3 regions of the Achromobacter sp. AONIH1 genome follow, and region 2 is predicted to be linked to each of the others. Evidence: predicted binding sites of a transcription regulator. Region 2 holds the regulator's gene; each other region holds the start of a gene.

Region 1 (5,211 bases), 2.8 Mb from region 2:
CGGCCGCGCTGCTGCAGCCCGGCGACTCGGTGCGCTTCGTACCCATCGCCGAGGACGAATTCCAACGGCTGCGCGAGGCCGGCGCATGAGCCTGACCGTGATCAAGCCCGGCATGCTGTCCAGCTTCCAGGATCGCGGCCGCGACGGCTACCAGCACCAGGGCATCCCCGCCGCCGGCGCCATGGACGAGCGCGCGCACCGACTGGCCAATGCACTGGCCGGCAACGAAGACGACCGCGCCACCCTCGAAATCACGCTGACCGGACCGACGCTGCGCTTTGACGCCGCCGCCTGTTTCGCGCTGGCCGGCGCCGATCTGGGCGCGCAGCTCAACGGCCAAGACATCCCCATGCACCGGCCGCTGGTCGCCCGGCCCGGCGACACGCTGGCCTTCGGCGCCCGTCCCGCCTCGGGCGCGCGCGCCTACCTGGCCGTGCATGGCGGCTATGCGCTGCCTCTGGTGATGGGCAGCGAGACCACCTATCTGCGCAGCGGCTTCGGCGGCTTCCAGGGACGCGCCCTGGCCCGTGGCGACGTGTTGCCGCTGCACGCCCCGCTGGACGTCGGGCGCGATCTCGCGGCGCTACAGGAAGCGCTGTGGCAGATCCGCGTCTACCTGCCCGCCACGCTGTCCGGCAAGCGGCGCGACACCATCCGCTTCCTGCCGGGCCGCCACTGGCATGAGTTCTCCGACGCTTCCCGCGCCGCCTTCGCCGGCCAGGCGTTCCGCATCAGCCCGCAGTCCGATCGCATGGGCTACCGGCTGCAGGGGCCCGCGCTGGCCATGGCGCAACCGCGCCAGACGCTGTCGGAAGCGGCCTGCTTCGGCACCGTGCAGGTGCCCTCCGGCGGCGAAGCCATCATCCTCATGGCCGACCGGCAGACCACCGGCGGCTACCCCAAGATCGCGCAGATCGCCTCGGTGGACCTGCCCGCGCTGGCGCAATCGCTGCCCGGCCAGGAGCTGCGTTTCCAGCAGATCGAGCTGGACGAGGCGCAGCGCCTGGACGTCGAGCGCGAGCGCGCCTTCGCCCAGCTGCGGGACGCGCTGGCGCCGATGCGCACGCTGCTCTGACACGATCGACGCCTCCGGGCGCCACCCCACTCCGGACCAGGAAGACCACTATGAATCCCAGCATCGACTTGAACTGCGACATGGGCGAAAGCTACGGCGCCTGGGTGATGGGCAACGACGCCGCCGTGCTGCGCTATGTCAGCTCGGCCAACATCGCCTGCGGTTTCCACGGCGGCGACCCCGCCACCATGCGCAAGACCGTGGCCGCCGCCCTGGCCCAGGGCGTGGCGCTGGGCGCGCATCCCGGCCTGCAGGATCTGTCCGGCTTCGGCCGCCGCGTCATCCCGACCAGTCCGCAGGAAGCCTACGACCTGGTGGTCTACCAGCTCGGCGCGCTGGCGGGCGTGGCCGCCTCGCAGGGCGCGCGCCTGCACCACGTGAAGGCGCACGGCGCGCTGTACAACATGGCGGCCAAGGATGAAGGCCTGTCGCGGGCCATCTGCCAGGCGGTCAAGGACGTGGACGGCACGCTGGTACTGTACGGGCTGGCGGGCAGCCGGCTGGTGAGCGTGGCGCGCGAGATCGGCCTGGCCGCCGCCAACGAGGTCTTCGCCGACCGCAGCTACCAGGACGACGGCTCGCTCACGCCGCGTGGCAAGCCTGGCGCCATGATCGAGGACGTGGATCTGGCCGTGGCGCAGGTGGTGCGCATGGTGCGCGAGGGCAAGGTGCGCTCGGTGGACGGCAAGGACGTGGCGGTGCAGGCGGACACGCTCTGCATCCATGGCGACCAGCCCAACGCGCTGGTGTTCGCCAGCGGCATCCGGCAGGCGCTGGAAGACGCCGGCATCGAAGTGCGCGTGCCGCGCGCCTGAGCTACCCGCGATCGGAACCTGCCGCGGGCAGGTCCGGCCGGTTCAGGGGCGGCGCGGAGCCGGGTCAGGCCCGCCGCAGCCGCGGCGCCTGTTCCTCGGCATCCTGTTCCGAGGCACGGCGGTAGGCCTGCAGGATCCCGGGCAGCACATCCTGCACATAGCCGCGCGTCAGCTCGGCCGCGCGCTCGAAATCACGCCCGTCCAGGGCCTCGATGATGCCCGAGGTATAGCCGTGGATGCCGCCCCGCTCCATCGACTGGCGCGCCAGCAGGTAGCGCAGCGGCTCGACCTGCTCGTACAGCTTGGCCAGCGTGCTGGCCAGCGGCGCGTTGCCGGTATGGCGGGCCCCGGCCAGATAGAACTCGCGCAGGCCGCCGATGTAGGCGCGCACGTCGCGCCGCGTCAGGGCGGTGGCGACGACCTCTTCGTAATCGCGCAGTTCGGCCACCAGCGGCGCCAGATCGTCCATCTCGGCGACCTGGCGGATGCAATAGGCCTCCAGCTCCGCGCGCAGCAGATAGAGATGGCGTATCTGTGTTTCGGAATAGAGCGTTACCCGGAATCCCTTGCGCTGCACATGCGTCACCAGGCCGCTCAACTCCAGCAACCGCAACGCTTCCCGGATGGGGCTGCGGCTGGTGCCGAAACGCTGCTCCAGTTCCTGTTCCCGCAAGGGCTGCCCGGGCCTGATAGTGCCGTCCACTATCAGTTCACGAATCTGTTCCTGTAGGAAATACGGAATCGTGGCGGGCGCTTTGACGTCCAATCGGCTCCCCTTGTTACTGCGTGATGCGTGTGTGAGATGCGAGAAGATACTCGAAATTTATTGAAACACAAATAGGAAAATTGTTGCAGAGCATGGACACATTCCGGAACGGGATCAATCCCAATCGTCGCGGTACACGAACTTGGGCATCTGCCAGTTGAAGCGCAGCGCCAGCAGCCGCAGCGCCAATCCCACGGGCAGGGCGATCAGCACGGCGGCATTCGCGTTCAGCCCGAGCGCCTGCGCGCCCAGGTACAGAGCGCCCGTCACCACCGACACGCTGGCATAGAGTTCCTTGCGGAACAGCAGCGGCACTTCGTTGCACAGCACATCGCGCAGCACCCCGCCGGCGCAGCCGGTGATCATGCCGCTGATGATCACCACGGTCACCGGCAACTGCATCAACTGCGCCACCTGGCAGCCGATCACCGTGAACGCCACCAGGCCCAGCGCGTCGGCCAGCAGGAACAGGCTGCGCAGGCGCCGCATCACCGGGGCGATCAGGGCCGTCAGCAGCGCCGCCCCGGCGGTCATCCACAAATATTCGGGATGGATCACCCAGGTCAGCGGGTAGTGGCCCAGCAGCACATCGCGCAGCGAACCGCCGCCCAGCGCGGTGACGCAGGCGATGATGCAGACCCCCATCCAGTCCATGTCGCGGCGGCCGGCGGACAGCGCCGCCGTCATGGCTTCCGCCACGATGGCCACCAGGTACAGCGTATGCAGCAGGACGGGTGAAATATCGAAAAACATGGAACGGGCCGAGGAAATCGAGGCTCCCATTGTATTGAGCCGGCACGCCGGCCAGGAACCGGATCGCAGCGGCCGGATCCGTCGGCGGCCGTCCACACGTTGACCTGGGTCAAGCCTGGCCGGGGCGGACGGCGGGACAATGAAGGCGTGCCCGCGAGGGCGGCACAGGCCGGACCGCGGATGCGGGATCCGCTGCCCCGGCCCCAATACGGGAGAAAACCTATGTCCAAGCAAACCGGCCCCATTCTTCTGGCCACGGACCTGAGCGCGCGGGGCGACCGCGCGCTGGACCGGGCGCTGCAGTTGGCCAAGGAACGCGGCACCCAGCTGATCGTGCTGCACGTCATGGAATCGCACGGCGGCACCGCCAGGCTGACCACCCCCGTCTGGCGGCGCCTGTCGGCCGATCACAAGGCGCTGGCCGAACGCGAACTGGCCGAGGACCTGGCGGCTTCGGGCGTCTCCACCGAAGTGGTGGTGGTCTCGGGCGACCCGCTGGCCCGCATCCTGGAAACCGCCGACGCCTATGGCTGCTCGCTGATCGTCACCGGCACAGCGCGCGACGAGACCCTGGGCCGGCTGCTGCTGGGCACCACGGTCGAGAAGCTGGCGCGCCAGGCCCGCCAGCCCGTGCTGGTCGTCAAGAACCGCCCGCGCCGGCCCTACCGCGACGTGCTCGTGGCCACCGACTTCTCGGCCGGCTCGCGGCAGGCGCTGCGCGCCGCCCTGTATCTGGTGCCCAAGGCGGACCTGACGCTGTTTCATGCCTACGACGTGCCCTTCCAGGGCAAGAACGTGCCTGACGAAGCCGTGACGCGCAATTTCTACAAGGCGGCGGAACAGAATTCCAAGGAATTCCTGGCCGAAACGCCCGAACTGGCCGAGCGCGCCAGGCCCAAGGTGGTGCTCGAATGCGGCCAGCCGGAGACGGTGCTATCGGAGTATTCGTTCAACCACCGCTCAGACCTGGTGGTCACCGGCACGCACGGCCGCACCGGCATCCTGCGCACCGCCATCGGCAGCGTGGCCGAACGACTGCTGGAGTCGCTGCCCAGCGATGTGCTGATCGTGCGCCTGACCGCCGGGGAATAGGTCCACCGCCGGCGACGGCCCGATCATTGGCTGTCGCCGCCCCTGACCATGTCCTCGATGCGATCGCGCAGCAGGTACAGCAGCACCAGGCCGGGCACGGCGATCAGCACGGTGATCAGGAAGAAGCCCGGCCAGCCGAACAGCTCAACCAGCGGCGGCGTGAGCGGTCCGGCCAGATAGGTGCGCCCCACCGCCGACAAGGCCGACAGCAGCGCGAACTGCGTCGCCGAGAAGCGCTGGCGACACAGCGCCATCAGCAGGCCCACGAAGGCGGCGGTGCCCAGCCCGCCGCACAGGTTCTCCAGGCCCACGCCGGCGGCCATGAGCCACAGGCTGCGCGGGCTGACGGCGATCAGCCAGTACGCCAGGTTCGACACGGCCTGCAACAGGCCGAAGACCATCAGCGAGCGGTACAGCGTCCAGCGCGCCATCAGCATGCCGCCGGCCAGCGCGCCCACCACCGTGGCGGCGATGCCCATGATCTTGTTGACCGTGCCGACCTCGGTCGGCGAATAGCCCACGCCGCGCAGCAGGAAGGTGGTGGACAGCGCGCCGGCGAACGCGTCGCCCAGCTTGTACAGCACGATCAGCAGCAGCACGGCCAGCGCGCCGCGCCGCGTGAAGAACTCGCGCAGCGGCTCGGCCACCGCCTGGCGCAGGCTGCGCGGCGGCGGCGCCAGCACCTCGGGCTCGGGCGCCCACAAGGTGGC
Region 2 (5,211 bases):
ATAGAAGCCGCGGTGCTCGGCGTCGGCGATCTCGGTCAGGTAGGTGGCGCTGGCGCCATATTCCCCGCCCAGGCTCAGCCCCTCGATCACGCGCGCCAGCGCCAGCAGCGCCGGCGCGGCCAGGCCGATGGAGGCGTAGGTGGGCGTGAGTGCGATGATCAGCGAGCCCACGCACATCATGCCCACCGACACCATCAGCGACAGCCGCCGGCCGTGCCGGTCCGCGATATGCCCGAACAGCCAGCCGCCCAGCGGCCGCACGATGAAGCCGGCCGCGAACAGCGTGGCGGCATTGAGCTGCTGGACGACGGGATCGTGCGAGGGGAAGAAGGCGGGGGCGAAGTACAGCGCGAAGGCGGTGTAGGCGTAGAAGTCGTACCACTCGACCAGGTTGCCCATGGAGCCGACGAAAATGGCCTTGATGCGGCGCTTCGCGTCGGCGACATCCAGATGCGTGTGCGTCATGGCGGTCCTTGCTGCTTGCCGGAATGGGAAACGCCGGCGCGGCCGCAAGCGCGCCGCCGCCAGCATGTCCCTATATTGCTCCCGGCCGCGCGAAATTGCACGCGCCGCCGCGCCATCGTTCAGCTTGCTGTCATGATTGGAGGGCGCCCTGGACGGTGCCTGGCGGGCGCTACTTGCCGCGCGGCTTGATCGGCTCGCAGGGCGCGGCCTTGTCCGTCCCGCGCGCGCCTTCGCCCAGCAGGGCCTGGGCGCCGCATTCCGAGCCGAACATGTTCTTGCCGTCGTGGCCCACGCCGCGCACTTCGTAGCCGGCGCGGTGCAGCGTGACCGGCTTGCCGCCGCGCGACGCGAGCAGGAACTCGTATTGCAGGTAGGCGGTGCCGCGCGCCAGTCGCGTGGAGCCCTGGGCTTCGGCGCCGCAGGTCTTGTCCAGCAGCCGGTGCTCGGGGTTGTTGTCGGCGCCGCCTAGCAGGTAGGTGACGTCGCGCGCCGCGTAGCGCACGAACAGCCGGGATTCCTCCTGGCCGCGCGCGTAGGCGGGCAGCTTGTCGGTGCCGTACTTGTACTGGTTGTAGGTGGGGCAGATGCCGCGTTCGTAGGGCGCGTAGCCCTTGCCGTCCGGGCGTGGCCGCTCGTTGGTCAGGTACAGGTAGGAAGAGGGATTGGCGATCACGTAGCGCAGCGCCAGCCCGTCGCGGCGCAGCGGGCCGTCGACGTTGTTCAGCACGGCGTAGCGTTGCACCAGCTGCGCGCCGCCGGAATGGCCGGCCAGCACGATGCCGGCCAGCGCGGGCAGGCGCTGGCGGTCGTCCAGGCTGCGCAGCAGGTCATCCAGAACCTGGAACGAGCTGACCGGCGCCGGCCGGCCGGCGGCCTGCACGCTGTCCTCGCCTTCTTCCCAGCTGGCCTTGCGCCACGCCGCCATGCCGGCGAAACCGGAATCGATGGAACCGGAAAAACGCGGCGCCAGCACCAGCGTGTCGCGCGCGCGCTCCGGATTGCGTTCCAGCAGGTCGGCCACGTATTCGTAATAGCGGTCGGCGTCGCGCTTGACGCCGTGGATCACCACCACCACCTGCTTGATGTCGGCCAGTTCGCCCTTGCCCAGCGGACGGTTGGCGTAGACCGGGATCTTGTAGCGATGGCCCGGCTTGCCCAGCTCGACGGTCTGCCAGCGCGCCGGCTTGGCCGGCTTGGGCGCGGGCGTGGCTTCGTCGTAGTCGTAGGGATCGGGCAGGGGCGTCTGCGCGGCGGCCGCCAGCGGGGCCATCAACGCCGCCAGCATCAGGCTGGCGGCCGGCAGGAAGGCGCGCGCGCGGCGCATGGGCGGCTTCAGCAGCTTTCTTGGCCCAGCAGCTGCTTGAGCGCAGGCTGGTCGAGGATGCGGACTTCGCGCTGGTTGATGCGGATCAGCCCATCGCGCGCGAAGCGCGAGAACAGCCGGCTTACCGTTTCCAGCGTCAGGCCCAGGTAGTTGCCGATTTCCTCGCGGCTCATGCGCAGCACGAACTCGGTGGACGAATAGCCCAGCGAGGCGTAGCGCTGCGACAGGTTCAACAGGAACGCCGCCAGGCGCTGCTCGGAACGCATCGAACCCAGCGAGGCCAGCATCTGGTGCGAACGCGTGATCTCGCGGCTCATCAGACGGCGGAACTGCTGCTGCAGCGAGGGCAGGTGGGTGGCGACGCGGTCGACTTCATTCAGGCGAATGACGCAGACTTCGGAGTCTTCCAGCGCGACGGCGGCCGACACGTGCTTGCCCTCGAGCATGCCGTCCATGCCGACGATCTCGCCGGGCAGGTGGAAACCGGTGATCTGGATCTGGCCAGTCGCGTCTTCGAGCTGCGTCTTCAGGCTGCCGAAGCGCACGCCATAGACCGCATCGAGGGGGTGATCCAGCGAGTACAGCGTCTTGCCCTTTTCAAGGCGCACGCGTTCCTTCACCAGTTCGTCCAGCTTTTCTACTTCGGCGGCTGCCATGCCCACGGGCACGCACACGTGTCCCAGCATACACGTGGAGCAATGGGCGGCATCTGGGGCTACGGGGACCCTTTTTTGCATATTGACCTCTATAGCGCCCGTCGAGCGGCGGGTAGCCGATGCGGGCATGAAGCGTGATGACAATTGGTATTGTAGTCCGTTGTTACTACGGGTGTCTTACGCGCTCGCGGCGTCCTTGGACAGGGACGCCGCGCGAGCGTTCCCCGCGTGGCGGTAAACGACCCAGTCCGTGACGTGATCGACGGCCGCGATGTCGCTGGCGGCGCCACGCCGCGCGGGATCTATCGGGTAGTACTGACAGGGCAGCTCCGCGCCGTCCGGGCCCGGCTGCGCGAGGCGCGCCAGCACGTCGCGGCGCAGGAAGCAGCCGGGCCGGCCGGGATGGTAGTCCTCGATCTCGTCCATCAATTGGATATGGGCCGGCTCGACCTGATAGATATCTCCTAGGACGCGACGCCCGTCAGCCACGGGAATCAGGCCGGGCCAGGCGCCGAAGTCGACCAGCCGGCCCGGCACGCTGGCCGCGCCGACCCGCCGTACCGCCGGCAGTCCACGGTCGGAGGCGGTCCGCTCCAGGTCGTTGATCTCGCCCGCGCGTAGCGTGCCGTAGACAAAAACGTATATGCTCATGATTCCTCAGGTTGCCGCACGTCGATAGAGTCCGCAAGGCCGGCAGGGTATTGAAATTCCCCGTCCCGGCCGCATATTCAGGTCATCGAGCCAGCCGGCGATGCATCGGTCAGGCTCCTCAACAAGCCAAACGACCACTATGCGATTCGACAAACTTACCACCAAGTTCCAACAGGCATTGGCGGACGCCCAGAGCCTGGCCGCCCGCAACGATCATCCCTACATTGAGCCCATACATGTGCTGTCCGCGCTGCTGTCCGATCCCGACAGCGGGGCCGGCAGCCTGCTGGCGCGCGCCGGCGTCGCCGTGAACCGGTTGCAGCCGGCCATCGAGCAGGCGCTCAAGTCCCTGCCTCAGGTGCAGGGCGATGACAACGTCCAGGTCGGCCGCGAGCTGCAGGGCGTGCTGACGCGCACCGACAAGGAAGCCGCGCGCCGGGGCGACACCTACATCGCCAGCGAGTTGTTCCTGCTGGCGCTGGCCGACGACAAAGGCCCGGCCGGCCGCATCCTGCAGGAAGCCGGCCTGCAGAAGAAGGCGCTGGAAGCCGCCATCGACGCCGTGCGCGGCGGCGAGTCGGTGTCCGCCGCAGAGGGCGAGTCCAACCGCGAGGCCCTGTCCAAGTACACGATGGACCTGACCGAGCGCGCCCGCCAGGGCAAGCTCGATCCGGTGATCGGTCGCGACGACGAGATCCGCCGCACCATCCAGATCCTGCAGCGCCGCACCAAGAACAATCCCGTGCTGATCGGCGAACCCGGCGTCGGCAAGACCGCCATCGTCGAAGGCCTGGCGCAGCGCATCGTCAACGACGAAGTGCCCGAGACGCTGCGCGGCAAGCGCGTGCTGTCGCTGGACCTGGCCGCGCTGCTGGCCGGCGCCAAGTTCCGAGGCGAATTCGAAGAGCGCCTGAAAGCCGTGCTGAAGGAACTGGCGCAGGACGATGGCAGCAACATCGTTTTCATCGACGAGTTGCACACCATGGTCGGCGCCGGCAAGGCCGAGGGCGCGATGGACGCCGGCAACATGCTCAAGCCCGCGCTGGCGCGCGGCGAGCTGCATTGCATCGGCGCGACCACGCTGGACGAATACCGCAAGTACATCGAGAAGGACGCCGCGCTGGAGCGCCGCTTCCAGAAGGTGCTGGTCGACGAACCCGACGTGGAATCGACCATCGCCATCCTGCGCGGCCTGCAGGAACGCTACGAGATCCACCACGGCGTCGAGATCACCGACCCGGCCATCGTGGCCGCGGCCGAGCTGTCGCACCGCTACATCACCGACCGCTTCCTGCCCGACAAGGCCATCGACCTGATCGACGAGGCCGGCGCGCGCATCCGCATGGAAATCGATTCCAAGCCGGAAGTGATGGACAAGCTCGACCGCCGCATCATCCAGCTCAAGATCGAGCGCGAGGCCGTCAAGAAAGAAACCGACGATGCCTCCAAGCGCCGCCTGGGCGTGATCGAGGACGAGCTCGAAAAGCTGCAACGCGAGTACAACGACTTCGAGGAAATCTGGAAGGCTGAAAAGGCCGCCGTGCAGGGCACGCAGGCCATCAAGGAAGAGATCGATGGCGTGCGCGCCGAGATGGCCGAGTTGCAGCGCAAGGGCCAGTTCGACAAGCTGGCCGAGCTGCAGTACGGCAAGCTGCCCGACCTGGAGGCGCGCCTGAAGGCCGCCGAGATCGGCGCGGCCGAGGCCGCCACCGAGGCCGAGGGCGATGAGGGCCGGCCGCGCCTGTTGCGCACCCGCGTCGGCGCCGAGGAAATCGCCGAGGTCGTGTCGCGCGCCACCGGCATCCCGGTGTCCAAGATGATGCAGGGCGAACGCGAGAAGCTGTTGCACATGGAGGAATACCTGCACAAGCGCGTGGTGGGCCAGGACGAGGCCGTGCGCCTGGTGTCCGACGCCATCCGGCGTTCGCGCGCCGGCCTGGCGGATCCGTCGCGGCCCTATGGCTCGTTCCTGTTCCTGGGCCCCACGGGCGTGGGCAAGACCGAGCTGACGCGCGCGCTGGCCGAGTTCCTGTTCGACTCCGAAGAGCACATGATCCGCATCGACATGAGCGAGTTCATGGAAAAGCACTCGGTGGCGCGGCTGATCGGCGCGCC
Region 3 (5,211 bases), 580 kb from region 2:
CGGCGCCAATGGACTGCTGGTTCTGGTGCCTTGCGCCATTTTCCTGGCAGGCCGGGCGCGGGCGGACGCTTTCGACGGGATCTTCTACGGCGCGCAGGCGCTGGAACTGGTGGCGGGCGCCTTGAACCTGGCGTTGATGGGCGCCAATATCCGCGACGGCGTCGCGCTGGGCCGGGGCCGCAGGGCGCGGCGCATGGCTTGACTGGCACGAGCCGGGGCCGTGCCCCGGGGCCGGCTTGCCGTCAGGCCGCGCCGCGGCGGCCTTTCAGCAGCACGACGACCGCCGCGCCCAGCAGCATCGCCGTGCAGCTGGCCAGCACGGCGGTATAGCCCGCGTCGAACGCGGTGCGCGCCAGCTGCGCCAGGGCGCCTCCCAGTTCGGCTGACAGCTGATCGGCCACGATCAGCGCTTCGTCCAGGCTGTCGCGCGCCGGCGAGGCGGCGACGCCGACCGGCACGTCCAGCGACTGCGCGTACACGCCGGACAGGATGGAACCCATCAGCGTCACGCCCAGCGCGCCGCCCAGCTCGTACGACACCTCCTCGACCGAGGCGGCCATGCCGGCGCGCTCCACGGGCGCGCTCTGCATGATGGTGCCGGACGCGGCGGTCATGGCGGCGCCGATGCCGGCGCCGAGCACGCACAGGCTGGCTATCTGCGGGATCAGCGCGGCGTCGTAGCTGAGCAGGTAGCCGCCCATGCCGGCGCCCGAGACCAGCAGCGACGAAATCAGCATCCGCCGGCTGCCCACGCGCGGCAGCATCCAGCCGGCCAGCGGGCCGGCCACGAAGGCGGCCAGCGACAGCGGCAGGATGTACAGCGCGGCCTGCATCGGCGACATGCCCTGCACCAGCTGCAGGCGCTGGCTGAAGACCAGTTCCATGCCCAGCAGCGCGGCGGCGGCGAACAGCGCCGTGGCCACGGCCGAGCTGAAGACGGGGTTGCGGAACAGCGTGAAGTCGATCAACGGATAGGGCCGCGCGCGCTGGCGCCGCGCGAACACCACCAGCATCGCCACGCCCGCCGCGCAGGCCAGGCCGGCATGCAGCCAGGACGGCGAGGCCATGCCCAGCTGCTTGAGCGCATAGGCGCACAGGATCAGGCCGGCCATGATCTGCAACGATCCCACCAGGTCCCAGGGCCGGCTGCGGTCGGGCCGGCTGGCCGGCACCAGCCGCCAGGCCAGCGGCAGCGCCAGCAGCACGATGGGCAGATTGATGAGGAACACCGAGCCCCACCAGAAATGCTCCAGCAGCACGCCGCCCAGGACGGGGCCGAACGCCGCGCCGCCGGACGCCACCGAGGCCCAGACGCCGATGGCGATGGCGCGCTCGCGCTCGTCGGTGAAGGTGAGTCGCAGGATGGACAGCGTGGCGGGCATCATCATCGCCGCGCCCACCGCCAACAGCGTGCGCGCCGCGATCAGCCAGCCGGCGGAGGGCGAGTAGGCGGCGGCCAGCGAGGCCAGGCCGAAGACCGCCAGGCCGGCCATGAACAGGCGCTTGTGGCCGAGCCGGTCGCCTAGCGTGCCCATGCCCGGCAACAGGCCGGACACGACCAGGGCATAGATGTTGACGATCCACAGCTTGGCCGAGGCCGACACGCCCAGGTCGTGAGTGAGCCGCGGCAATGCCGTGTACAGCACCGTCATGTCGATCACGATCAGCAGCAATGCGCTGGAGACGATGGCCAGCACCAGCCAGCGGCCGGGTGCGGCCACGGCGGCGTTGGTCGGGGTGCGCTGCATGGTCCTGCTCCTTGTATCTACCTGATGGAACCTGGGATCGCCAGCGGCGGACGCCGCCGGGCAGGCCGCGAGGGCCGGGTTCCGGGCTCGGATTATCGATCTTCCATTTGATTGAAAAAAGTTAGAATCCATCTACTTAATGGATGGATAGGGCGAATCATGAACTGGACGTTGGAACAGCTCAGGCATTTCGCCGCCGCGGCCGCCCAAGGTTCGTTCTCGGCGGCCGCGCGCCAGCTGGGCAAGGCGCAATCCGCCGTCAGCACGGCGGTGGGCCTGCTGGAGGCCGACCTGGGCGTGGAACTGTTCGATCGTTCGCGCCGCAATGCCACGCTGACGCCGGCCGGCGAAGTGCTGCTGCAGGAAGCGCTGGAACTGTTGCGGCAGGCCGATGGTTTGCAGCAACGTGCGCTGTCCTTCGCCTCGGGCCAGGAGGCGCGCCTGTCGGTGGCGCTGGACGAGGCGCTGCCTTCGCTGGTGCTGGCCGATCTGGCCAAGGAAATCGCCGAACGCTTTCCGGCGCTGGAACTGACCCAGCTCAACGGCACGGCGACCGAGGTCGCCGACTACGTGGCGGCCGGCCGCGCCAGCCTGGGCTGCCATCTCGACCGGGGCGATCCGGGTCCCGCTTTCGCCGAGCGGTATCTGGGCCGCGTGGCCCAGGGCGTGTTCGTGTCGCGCTCGCATCCGCTGGCCGGCCTGGCGCGAGCCACGCGCGCCGACCTGGCCCGGCATCGGCAGCTGGTGATGAAGATGGAGGGCGTGGACGAGCGGGTGCTGAGCCCGATGGTCTGGCGCGCCGACAGCTCCTACAGCATCGCGAGCATGGCCGTGGATGGCCTGGGCTGGGCCATCCTGCCGCTGAACATCGCCGAATACGAGGTCTACCGCGACCAGCTCGCGAGCGTGCCCTGCGCGGGCCTTGCCTTGCCGCCGCTGTCGGTGCGGGCGCTATGGCTGCAGGGCGCCGAGCCCGGCGCCGCCGCCAGCTGGATCCTGGGGCGTATGGAACAGCTGCTGCGCGCCGGCGGCTAGCGGCAGCCTGCGCCCGACGCCGGACGCGCGCCTGGCCACGCGGACGGCGCATGGCCGCCGCGCGACGCGCACATCAGGACGGCTTGCGATACACCAGCACCGGCGTGGTCGAGTGCGTCAGCACCTTCTGGGTCTGGCTGCCCAGTACCACGGCGGCCATGCCACGGCGGCCGTGCGAGGCCATGGCGATCAGGTCGCAGCCGCGCTTGGCGGCGGCGTCGATGATGGCCTGATACGGGTCTTCGTGCGAAACCCGCAAGGTCTCGCAGGACAGGCCCAGCTCGCGCGCCTGGGCGGCGGCATCGTTCAGCAGCCGTTCGGCCTGGGCGCGGATCTGGTCCTGGTAGTCGTTCAGGCTGGCGGCCAGCTGGGCCGAGCCCATCGAGAACACATGGAACGGTTCTTCCACCGTCAGGATCGTGACGGCGGCGCCGAAGGTCTTGGCCAGTTGCAGGCTGCGGACCAGCGCCTCATTGGACAGGGCGGAACCGTCGGTGGGGATCAGGATGTGTTTGTACATGAAGCGTCTCCCGGCATGCGTGTGGTTGTTGCGGGCGCGCGGCGCTGGCCGCCCGCGCGGGGCGCCTGACGCGGCATCCGGCGGACGCCGGCTGCATGTAACACTGTATCGGCTTGCCGGCGCCGCGCCTTGCGCTGGATCAAGCGGACGAGGGGACGGCGCGTCAGCGCAACAGCGCGGTGACCAGGTCGGCGTCGCCTTGCGCGCCGGCCTGGAAATCCAGGGCGTCCAGCACATGGCGCAGGTGTTCGTCCATCAGGGCGCTGGCGGCGTCGGCGTCGCCCTTGCGCGCGGCCTGGATGAAGGCACGGTGCTCGCGCGAGGAACAGCCGGCGTCGTGCGTGCTCTGGTACAGCGCGGTGATGACGGCGCTGCGCGCCAGCAGCTCGCGCAGCATGTCGGTGAGCACCTGGTTGCCGACGATCTCGGCGAGCAGCAGGTGGAAGTCGCCCAGCAGGCGGTTGCGCGCCTGCGCGTCGCCACTCTCCAGCGCCTGGCGTTCCCGGGCCAGGTGGGCCTCGATGCGGCGGAAGTCGGCCGGGCGGGCGCGGGCCGTGAACTCGCGCGCCAGCGCGGTTTCCAGGATGCGGCGCACGGCATAGACCTCGCGCGCCTCGTCGGCGCTGGGCTTGCTGACGAAGGCGCCCTTGTCCGGCACGATATTGATCAGCTTGTCCTTGGACAGCATCAGCAGCGCGGCGCGGATCTTGGTGCGGCTGACCTGGTAGGCCCGGCCCAGCGCCTCCTCGCGCAGGCGGGTGCCTGGCGGCAGACGGTGCGCGACGATGGCGGCCGCGACATCCTTGGCGATGTCGTCGGCGCTGGGGTCTGGGGTGGCGTGCTGGGTCATGGGCGGCGGCCTGCGGGCCGGCGGGTGCGGGCGTGGGGCCGCCAGTCTATCAAACTCCGTTTTTCGGCTCTCATGTCCGCGTCCGCGCGACCGGCGCGCCCGGCTTCAACCGGCGCGACCGGGCCGGTGGCTGGCGGCCGGATGCGAGGCCGGCAGCCGCGCGGCGCCCGCGCTGAACAGCTTTTCGCGCAGCGTGCCGGGCGCGTAGTCTTCCTTGTAGATGCCGCGCGATTGCAGCTCGGGCACCACCAGGTCAACGAAGTCGCGCAGGCTTTCATGCGCGACCAGGCGGGTGAGGTTGAAGCCGTCGATGTCGGTCTCGCGCATCCAGCCCGCCAGCGCGTCGGCCACGGTCTGCGGGCTGCCTACGATGGGCGGCAGCCGGTAGCCGTTCTGCATCTGCGCCAGCAGCTTGCGCACGGTCCAGGTCTGCGCGCTGCGCGTGGTGATCGAGTCCAGCAGGGTCTGGATGCCCTGCGTGGCCTGTGCCTGGATCGGCTCGTCCAGGCCGTAGCGCGAGAAATCGATGTGGACCTGGCTGCCGTAATGCGCCAGCGCCGCCATGGGATTGGCGTAGCGCGCGTATTCGGCGTGCTTTTCCCAGGCCTGGGCGTCGGTTTCGCCGACGATGACGGTGGCCATGGCGTAGACCTGGATGTCCTCGCGCCGGCGGCCGGCGTCCTGGACCTGTTTGCGCAGCGCGGCGACGATGTCACGCACCGCCGGCTGCGCGCCGGTCAGGAACACGCATTCGGCGTGCGCGGCGGCGAAGCGCTGGCCCCGGCTGGAGGCGCCGGCCTGATACAGCACCGGCGTGCGCTGCGGCGAGGGTTCGGACAGGTGCGCGCCCTCATAGCGGTAGTACGGCCCGGCGTGCCGCTGCACGCGGATCCCGGCGGGGTCGGCGAAGATGCGCCGCTCACGGTCCACGCGCACCGCATCGTCGTCCCAGCTGCCTTCCCACAGCTTGTAGACGGCTTCCATGAAATCGTCGGCGATGGCGTAGCGGTCGTCGTGCGCGGCCAGCTCCTGGCCCAGGGCGCGCGCGGCGCTGGCCT

The links. The regulator FNR, encoded in region 2, switches genes on or off when oxygen is low (the NO sensors DNR and NnrR bind a similar motif). The targets are predictions, from matches to a motif close to TTGATNNNNATCAA.
Region 1: a site for FNR is predicted at 3,509-3,522, ahead of C2U31_RS07180 (universal stress protein). Genes of this name have one in related genera too.
Region 3: a site for FNR is predicted at 3,433-3,446, ahead of C2U31_RS22180 (universal stress protein). Genes of this name have one in related genera too.

The regions. Positions count from the first base shown of each region.
Region 1 covers NZ_CP026124.1:1,554,996-1,560,206, reverse strand. The annotation lists gene pxpB (5-oxoprolinase subunit PxpB) at 1-89, shown strand, start outside; gene C2U31_RS07200 (biotin-dependent carboxyltransferase family protein) at 86-1,075, shown strand; gene C2U31_RS07195 (LamB/YcsF family protein) at 1,126-1,890, shown strand; gene C2U31_RS07190 (GntR family transcriptional regulator) at 1,955-2,656, opposite strand; gene C2U31_RS07185 (trimeric intracellular cation channel family protein) at 2,771-3,409, opposite strand; gene C2U31_RS07180 (universal stress protein) at 3,632-4,501, shown strand; gene C2U31_RS07175 (muropeptide transporter) at 4,525-5,211, opposite strand, start outside.
Region 2 covers NZ_CP026124.1:5,412,528-5,417,738, reverse strand. The annotation lists gene C2U31_RS24765 (MFS transporter) at 1-465, opposite strand, end outside; gene C2U31_RS24760 (hypothetical protein) at 635-1,789, opposite strand; gene fnr (fumarate/nitrate reduction transcriptional regulator Fnr) at 1,798-2,526, opposite strand; gene C2U31_RS24750 (gamma-glutamylcyclotransferase) at 2,623-3,096, opposite strand; gene clpB (ATP-dependent chaperone ClpB) at 3,236-5,211, shown strand, end outside.
Region 3 covers NZ_CP026124.1:4,831,037-4,836,247, reverse strand. The annotation lists gene C2U31_RS22195 (hypothetical protein) at 1-202, shown strand, start outside; gene C2U31_RS22190 (MFS transporter) at 243-1,748, opposite strand; gene C2U31_RS22185 (LysR family transcriptional regulator) at 1,908-2,783, shown strand; gene C2U31_RS22180 (universal stress protein) at 2,857-3,303, opposite strand; gene C2U31_RS22175 (GntR family transcriptional regulator) at 3,467-4,153, opposite strand; gene C2U31_RS22170 (LLM class flavin-dependent oxidoreductase) at 4,259-5,211, opposite strand, start outside.